Runella sp. SP2: one gene and its partner. The main gene of each other region encodes a partner of the protein of the gene in region 2 in a complex. Links are inferred from orthologs where the notes say so. Each region holds a gene or a part of one and is shown on either strand. Other genes may lie near its edges.

Region 1 (3,360 bases), 3.6 Mb from region 2 along the record:
TCACCAAAACGCACTTTTAATTTTTCTTTGACATCATTCATCGATACTTTTTCGAGTGCAGAATCAACCCTACTCGGCGACTGCTCGTTGAAGGTTGTGGAGATAATCATCGGAATATCCGCTGAGAAATGCGCCGAATCGCTATAAAAAGGCGTCGCCGACAAAAACGTCCCATCTGCTACTGGGCTAAACCCGCCTCGCGCTAGGTTCAACCGCTTTGCTTCTTCGGCCATTTTGGCTACGGCACGATTGGCAATATCTATGTACTCACGCCACGGTATTTGTTGTAGCTTATCAATTTCATTCGACCCTAGACCTGCTTCTTTGAGTACCACTGCGCCTAGTTTTTCGGCGTATTCTTTGTTTACACCTCCTAATGATGATCCACTCAATGCCACCGCTTTATGAAACAGCCCTTTGGCCGACGGCATTGCCATCAGTGTACAAACTTTTGCCCCACCGCCCGATTGACCAATGATAGTGACGTTAGAGGCATCTCCTCCAAAGTTAGCGATATTGTCTCGCACCCATTCAAGGGCAGCAACAATATCTAACATACCAACATTGCCTGAAGCGGCAAATTTTTCACCTCCTACTCCCGCGATATTGGTAAAACCTAACGCCCCAAGGCGGTGGTTGAGGGAACAAAATACCACATCCCCCATTCGGCTTAGATTTTCGCCATGATACCCATCTTGCTCGATACCATTTCCATTAACAAATCCACCACCGTGCAACCATACAACGACTGGGCGTTTTTTGGTATCTAAAGCAGGTGTCCAGACGTTTATCCGAAGGCAATCTTCGCTTACATCGTCATAGTTCCAATGATCAACAAATGAGGCGTATTGGTCAGCATACCGCTTTTCCATGATTTGAGGTGCCGTATTTCCCCACCAAACAGCAGGACGCACCTCCGTCCACGGCGCTGGTTTTTGAGGTGGCATAAACCGATTTGCACCTGAGGTATCTGCGCCATACGGGATTCCTAGAAAAGTATGAATCCCTCTTAAAACAAACCCTCTGACTCGGCCATAGCTTGTATTTGCAACGGCGATGTTATCACCAACAAATAAAATTTGGTCATCTTCTTTTGGTTCAACGTTGATAGGATGCGCAGTGGAAGCAAAAGGGGCGCTTACTCCCGCCGTTGCGGCACTAAGTCCCAGCGTTTGAATAAAACTTCGACGATTAGCTTTCATAAAGTGAAACGTGTTTAAGAGTGAACTGGTAAAAGTCAACACTTTACAAAAGCCATTTAAAACAAAAAACTCCCCAAGAAATTGGGGAGTTTTTTGGATATTACTTTGATTTTTTATGCTTTAAACAACTCAATAAAGTTGTCGAACAAATAGCGTGAATCGTGCGGACCTGGCGATGCTTCAGGGTGATACTGTACTGAAAATGCAGGCTTGTCTTTTCGCTTAATTCCTTCAATGGTTTTATCATTGAGGTTGATGTGCGTTACTTCAACATCAGGATGCGCTTCGATTTCCTCTGGGCTTACCGCAAAACCGTGGTTCTGTGAAGTAATCTCACAAAGTCCTGTTTGGAAGTTCTTCACGGGGTGGTTCAATCCGCGGTGGCCGTGGTGCATTTTGTAAGTAGAAATTCCACTCGCCAACGCTAGGATTTGGTGTCCCAAACAAATTCCAAAAATGGGTTTGCTGGTTTCCAAAAACTTCTGGACTGTTTCAACAGCATACGGCATTGACGACGGGTCACCTGGGCCATTTGAGATAAAGAAACCGTCAGGATTCCAAGCCATCACTTCTTCAAAAGGAGTTTTAGCAGGGAACACCTTGCAGTAGCAGCCGCGTTGGGTCATGTTCAAAAGAATACTTTTCTTAATTCCATAATCCATCACCGCGATTCGGTACTGAGCCGTTGTTTCATCTCCCATAAAGTAAGGCACTTTCGTAGAAACTACCGACGACAACTCCAAACCTGCCATGTTAGGCACTTCTTTTAAGTGCTCCATGAGTGTTTTCTCGTCCAAGATTTCGGACGAAATGATTGCGTTCATTACCCCTTGTTGGCGAACGTGACGCACCAATTGGCGGGTATCCACTTCGCTAATTCCAACGATATTTGCTTTTTCAAAATACGTTTGGAGCGAAAAGTCAGCTGTTTTGCGAGAATAAATACGCGAGAAAGAGTTGCAAACCATCCCGCTAATTTTTACAGAATTTGATTCTTCCTCGCTGTCCAACTGTACACCGTAGTTACCAATGTGAGAATTGGTGTTGACTACAATTTGCCCAAAGTACGAAGGATCAGTATAGATTTCCTGATAGCCAGTCATACCAGTGTTGAAGCAAATTTCGCCACCCATTGTACCAATTTTGCCAAGCGCCAACCCTCTGAGGGCTGTTCCGTCTTCGAGAAGTAAGAGTGCTGGTTGTTGAGAACCCATTTTTTAGTTGGTGTTGAATAATTTGTTTTGCAAATTTCCAAAAAAAGGGGCTAAACTTTCGTTTAACCCCTTCTGTATTTTAACTTTTCTTCATTTTATAAAAATAATTCTGAGAAAAGTTATTCTTGGCCTCCGTTTAATTCGTCTTGCCAAGCTTTCAATTCATCAAATTTACCATCGCGAGCGAGGGCAGCTTGCTGAGGCCATGTGGCAGGGCTCTTAGAACCGATACCCGCAGCCGATACGATTTCTTGAATTGCTTCAGGAGTTGAGTCTGCCAATTGAGCAAAGGTTGTTACACCCGCAGCTACAAGCGCGCTTGCGATTTTTGGACCAATTCCTTCGATGATTTCAAGGTCATCAGCAGCAGTTGCTTCCGCTGTTTCAGCAACAACTTCTTCCACAACTGGTGCAGAAGCTTTTACTTCAGTTTCAGCTTTTTTACCACCACGACGGCTACGACGTGTTTTTGCTGCTTTTTCTTCAACCGCTGCAAGAAGCGTTTCGTTGAAGTCAACTAACTCAATCATACAAACTTCGGCAGCGTCACCTTGACGAGTACCCAATTTGATGATACGAGTATAACCTCCAGGACGGTTGGCGATTTTGTCAGCAACTGTACTGAACAATTCTTTTACAACCTCTTTCTCAGGGATGTAAGAGAAAACGATACGGCGGTTGTGCGTAGTATCTTCTTTAGAGCGAGTCAAAAGGGGCTCAACATATTTTTTGAGTTCTTTTGCTTTCGCTAAAGTAGTTTCGATACGCTTGTGGATAATCAATGACGAAGCCATGTTACGTAGTAAAGCACTACGGTGTGAGGAGGTACGCCCCAAATGGTTGTCTTTTTTACCGTGTCTCATTAGTTTGAGTTTTTGATTAGCTTCGAGCTGCGGAAACCGCGCTTCAGAATACTAACCGGTTGAACAATACATAAAAAGACC
Region 2 (4,114 bases):
CGTACAGTTGCATATTTCCAAATTCATCAAACACGCCTGCCGCATGAATCCCGCCCGTTTGGTCAAAAATCCGTTGGAAAGTGCTGAGTTTTTCAGGCAGCGACACCACGACACTCGCTTTCATTTTCACGTTACCAAAGGCAGTACTTTCATACGAATAACCCAACGCATCCAAAGAAGATTTCCCGCAAACACCGCAGCTTGAAGTTGCATAAAAATTACGCTGAAGTTTCTGTAAATCAGGGCGAATGTGTGGCTTTAATTTGACCGTTACGGTGTTGTCCAAATGCGCCGTTACCGAATCAATGTCATCGTTTTTCAAAAGCCCCTCCGTAAACAAAAAACCTCCAGCAAGCGCCTCGTCTTCGCCTGGCGTACGCATCGTTATTGAAATAGGTTTTTCGACCCAGCCATGAACCACATCCCAATATTCTATCCGAATTTCAAGAGGTTCTTCAACAACCACTAGGTCATTGACTGCTTCTGATTTTGAAGTTGAGGTAATAACTTTTAGAATAGGGACTTTTTTTGTGTTCATACAGCCAAGGTATTCATCTTTTAGCTTAAAAAAAGCCCCTACTTTCGCAGAGGCTTTTTATGTATTGTATCAACTTAAAACTAGCGGCTCAAGTAAAGGTTACGTTCGCCATATACTTTTTGGAAGAAATCATCTTCAAGGCTATCAATGAAGTAAATACCCTCTCCCGTTGATTTCATTTCTGGTCCGAGTTCCTTGTTTACGTTCGGGAATTTGTTGAACGAGAACACAGGAATCTTAATCGCCCATCCCTTTTTCACAGGATTGAACTGAATATCAGACACTTTTTTGTCGCCCAACATAAACTTGGTTGCGTAGTTTACGTAAGGTTCCTGGTATGCTTTGCAAATAAACGGTACCGTACGCGAAGCACGTGGGTTGGCTTCGATGACATACACCACGCCATTTTTTACGGCAAACTGCATGTTAATCAAGCCTTTGACTTTCATGGCTTTGGCTACTTTCAACGTAATCTCCTCAATCTGACGAATTTCGTCTTCCGTCAAATGGAACGGAGGCAAGGTAGCGTGCGAGTCACCTGAGTGGATACCAGCAGGTTCGATGTGTTCCATCACCCCAATAATGTACGCATCTTCACCGTCACAAATGGCATCTGATTCAGCTTCGATGGCGTTTTCGAGGTAGTGGTCAAGCAAGATGTTATTATCTGGAATATCGTTCAAGATTTTCACAACGTGTTGTTCCAATTCTTGTTCGTTCAAGACAATCTTCATGCTTTGTCCACCCAAAACGTAACTTGGACGAACCAACAATGGGAAGCCGAGGTTTTTACCGATTTCAACGGCTGCATCTGAAGTACGAACAGTATCAAACTTAGGATATGGAATGCCCAAATCGCGTAACAACGACGAGAAACGGCCACGGTCTTCGGCTAAATCGAGGGTATCGAAACTACTTCCGATGATTTTGATGCCGTATTGGTGTAGTTTTTCCGCAATTTTCAAGGCCGTTTGTCCACCCAACTGCACAATAACTCCCTCTGGCTTTTCGTGCTGGATAATGGCGTGAACGTGTTCCCAGAAAACAGGCTCGAAGTAAAGTTTATCCGCAATATCAGGGTCGGTAGAAACCGTCTCAGGGTTACAGTTAATCATCACTGTTTCGTAGCCAGCCTCTTTAGCCGCCAACACCCCGTGAACACAAGAGTAGTCAAACTCAATACCCTGTCCGATGCGGTTAGGGCCAGAACCTAACACTACTACTTTTTTGCGATTTGAAACCACCGATTCGTTCTCAGGTTCGTCTTGCGAAACGCTAAATGTTGAGTAATAATAAGGCGTTTTAGCTTCAAACTCTGCCGCGCAGGTATCAACGCACTTGAACACGCGCTTGATGTTGTGTTCCTGACGGAATTTATAAATGCGACTTTCTTTTACTCCCAACAAATGCGCAATTTGGCGATCGGCATACCCTTTTTGTTTGGCCGTCAACACCAAGCTCGCTGGAATATCTTCGAGGTCGTATTTCTGAATTTCTTTTTCTAATTCAACGAGTTCTTCAATTTGGTGTAAGAACCAAGGATCTATTTTCGTCAAATTTTGGATAGTTTTGAACGAAAGTCCCAATTTGAAAGCATCGTAAATATGGAACAGGCGGTTCCAACTTGGATGCGCAAGGCTATCTTTAATTACCTCTACATCAGTCACTTCTTTGCCATCTGCTCCCAAACCGTTACGACGAATTTCGAGCGACTGACACGCTTTTTGAAGGGCTTCTTGGAAGTTACGTCCAATCCCCATTGCTTCACCCACCGACTTCATCTGCAAGCCCAATGAGCGGTCAGCTCCTGGGAATTTGTCGAAGTTCCAACGTGGTACTTTTACGATAACATAGTCAATCGTAGGCTCAAAGAACGCCGATGTGCTTCCTGTGATTGGGTTGATAAGCTCGTCGAGGTTGTAACCAATCGACATTTTTGCCGAAATTTTCGCAATTGGATAGCCCGTCGCTTTCGATGCCAAAGCCGACGAACGCGAAACCCGTGGGTTGATTTCAATCACGATGATTTCGTCCGTTTCAGGGTTTACCGAGAACTGAATGTTACAGCCTCCTGCAAACTTACCGATACCGTTCATGGTCAAAATCGCCAAGTCACGCATACGTTGGTAAAGAGTATCAGGTAGCGTCATCGCAGGGGCAACTGTCACGCTATCGCCCGTGTGGATACCCATCGGGTCGAAGTTCTCAATCGAACAAACGATGATAAGGTTTCCGAGACCGTCGCGCAAAAGCTCCAATTCGTACTCTTTCCAGCCCATTACGCTTTGCTCAATCAACACCTCATGTACTGGCGACGCCAACAAGCCGTGTTGAAGTGCTTTGTCAAAGTCTTTGGCATCGTTTACAAAACCACCTCCTGTTCCACCAAGGGTAAATGAAGGACGAATAACGAGTGGGAAGCCAATTTCTTGGGCGATTTCTTTTCCTTCTAAAAACGACTTCGCCGTGCGGCCTTTACAAACGCCAGCTCCTAACTCAATCATTTTGAGGCGGAATTTTTCACGGTCTTCGGTTGTCTCGATGGCCTTGATGTCCACCCCGATGATTTGTACACCGTACTTTTTCCAGATACCCGCTTTGTCGCAATCAATAGCTAAATTTAACGCCGTCTGACCACCCATAGTTGGCAAAACGGCGTCGATTTTATGTTTCTCTAAAATTTCAACAATGTACTTTTTCTCTAGTGGCTTCAGATAAACGTGATCAGCGTTGATGGGGTCTGTCATGATTGTCGCTGGATTCGAGTTAATCAGAATGACCTCAATTCCTTCTTCACGAAGAGAACGCGCCGCTTGTGAACCAGAATAGTCAAATTCGCAAGCTTGACCAATGATAATGGGGCCTGAACCAATGATGAGGACTGAGTTGATGTTGGGATTTTTAGGCATTTTTTTGTTTTGTGGGGTTATTCGGCTGTACCGCCAGCTCAAAAATTGTGCAAAATTAGGACATGAATCGTTTAGTCGGACATTAAAAAGTAAAAAAATATCTTTTCGGGTTTCGGTTTATGGTTTTCAGCCCAGGGATTACTCTTTCTATTCCACTGATAACCAACTAATTAATCTCCTATTTTTCTTTTTTTCAACGCAGATAAATTTAAAATCCACGAAAAATAAGTCGATTTTATAATTCCAAAAATTACGCTCATCTTTGGGATATGAACCCTTTATCTGAAATTTTAACTCAGTGGCAAACCCACGAAATTGTTTCACCTGCCAGTGCTGAAACCATCAAGCAAGCAGAAAACACGCGCCCAGTTTCGTTGTACTCACTCCTCCGAAACCTGCTTTACATTGGCCTTGTGTTGTTTACCTCAGGCGCGGGGATGCTCGTATATTTACACATCGACACCATTGGACACGATGCCCTCATTGTGGTATTGGCACTGCTAACATTGGGATGCTTTTTCTATACCTATCGACACAGTTCCCCATTTTCAATTTCAGAAGTCAACTCCGAAGGTAAGTTTGTTGATTTTGTGTTGTTACTCGGCGCCCTATTATTTCTTTCGCTTGAGGGCTACGCCCAATGGCGTTATTCGCTTTTTGGCACGCG

The links.
Region 1: the proteins of carB (region 2) and carA are in contact, whole or in part, in a solved structure (PDB 1KEE), measured with the Escherichia coli proteins. The link is inferred for Runella sp. SP2 from one-to-one orthologs.

What each region holds. Positions count from the first base shown.
Region 1 is NZ_CP031030.1:5,497,717-5,501,076, forward strand. Bases 367-3,360 are described here. They hold carA (glutamine-hydrolyzing carbamoyl-phosphate synthase small subunit), read right to left. Parts: upstream 2,417-3,360; coding sequence 1,316-2,416; downstream 367-1,315. Other genes in these bases: DTQ70_RS22125 (carboxylesterase/lipase family protein), read right to left, coding at 367-1,202; rplQ (50S ribosomal protein L17), read right to left, coding at 2,536-3,279. In the rest of the region: more of DTQ70_RS22125, read right to left, coding at 1-366. UniProt on the Escherichia coli protein: Small subunit of the glutamine-dependent carbamoyl phosphate synthetase (CPSase).
Region 2 is NZ_CP031030.1:1,866,625-1,870,738, reverse strand. Bases 419-3,800 are described here. They hold carB (carbamoyl-phosphate synthase large subunit), read right to left. Parts: upstream 3,448-3,800; coding sequence 619-3,447; downstream 419-618. Other genes in these bases: DTQ70_RS07875 (DUF2157 domain-containing protein), read left to right, coding at 3,717-3,800; fdhD (formate dehydrogenase accessory sulfurtransferase FdhD), read right to left, coding at 419-538. Also shown: more of fdhD, read right to left, coding at 1-418; more of DTQ70_RS07875, read left to right, coding at 3,801-4,114. UniProt on the Escherichia coli protein: Large subunit of the glutamine-dependent carbamoyl phosphate synthetase (CPSase).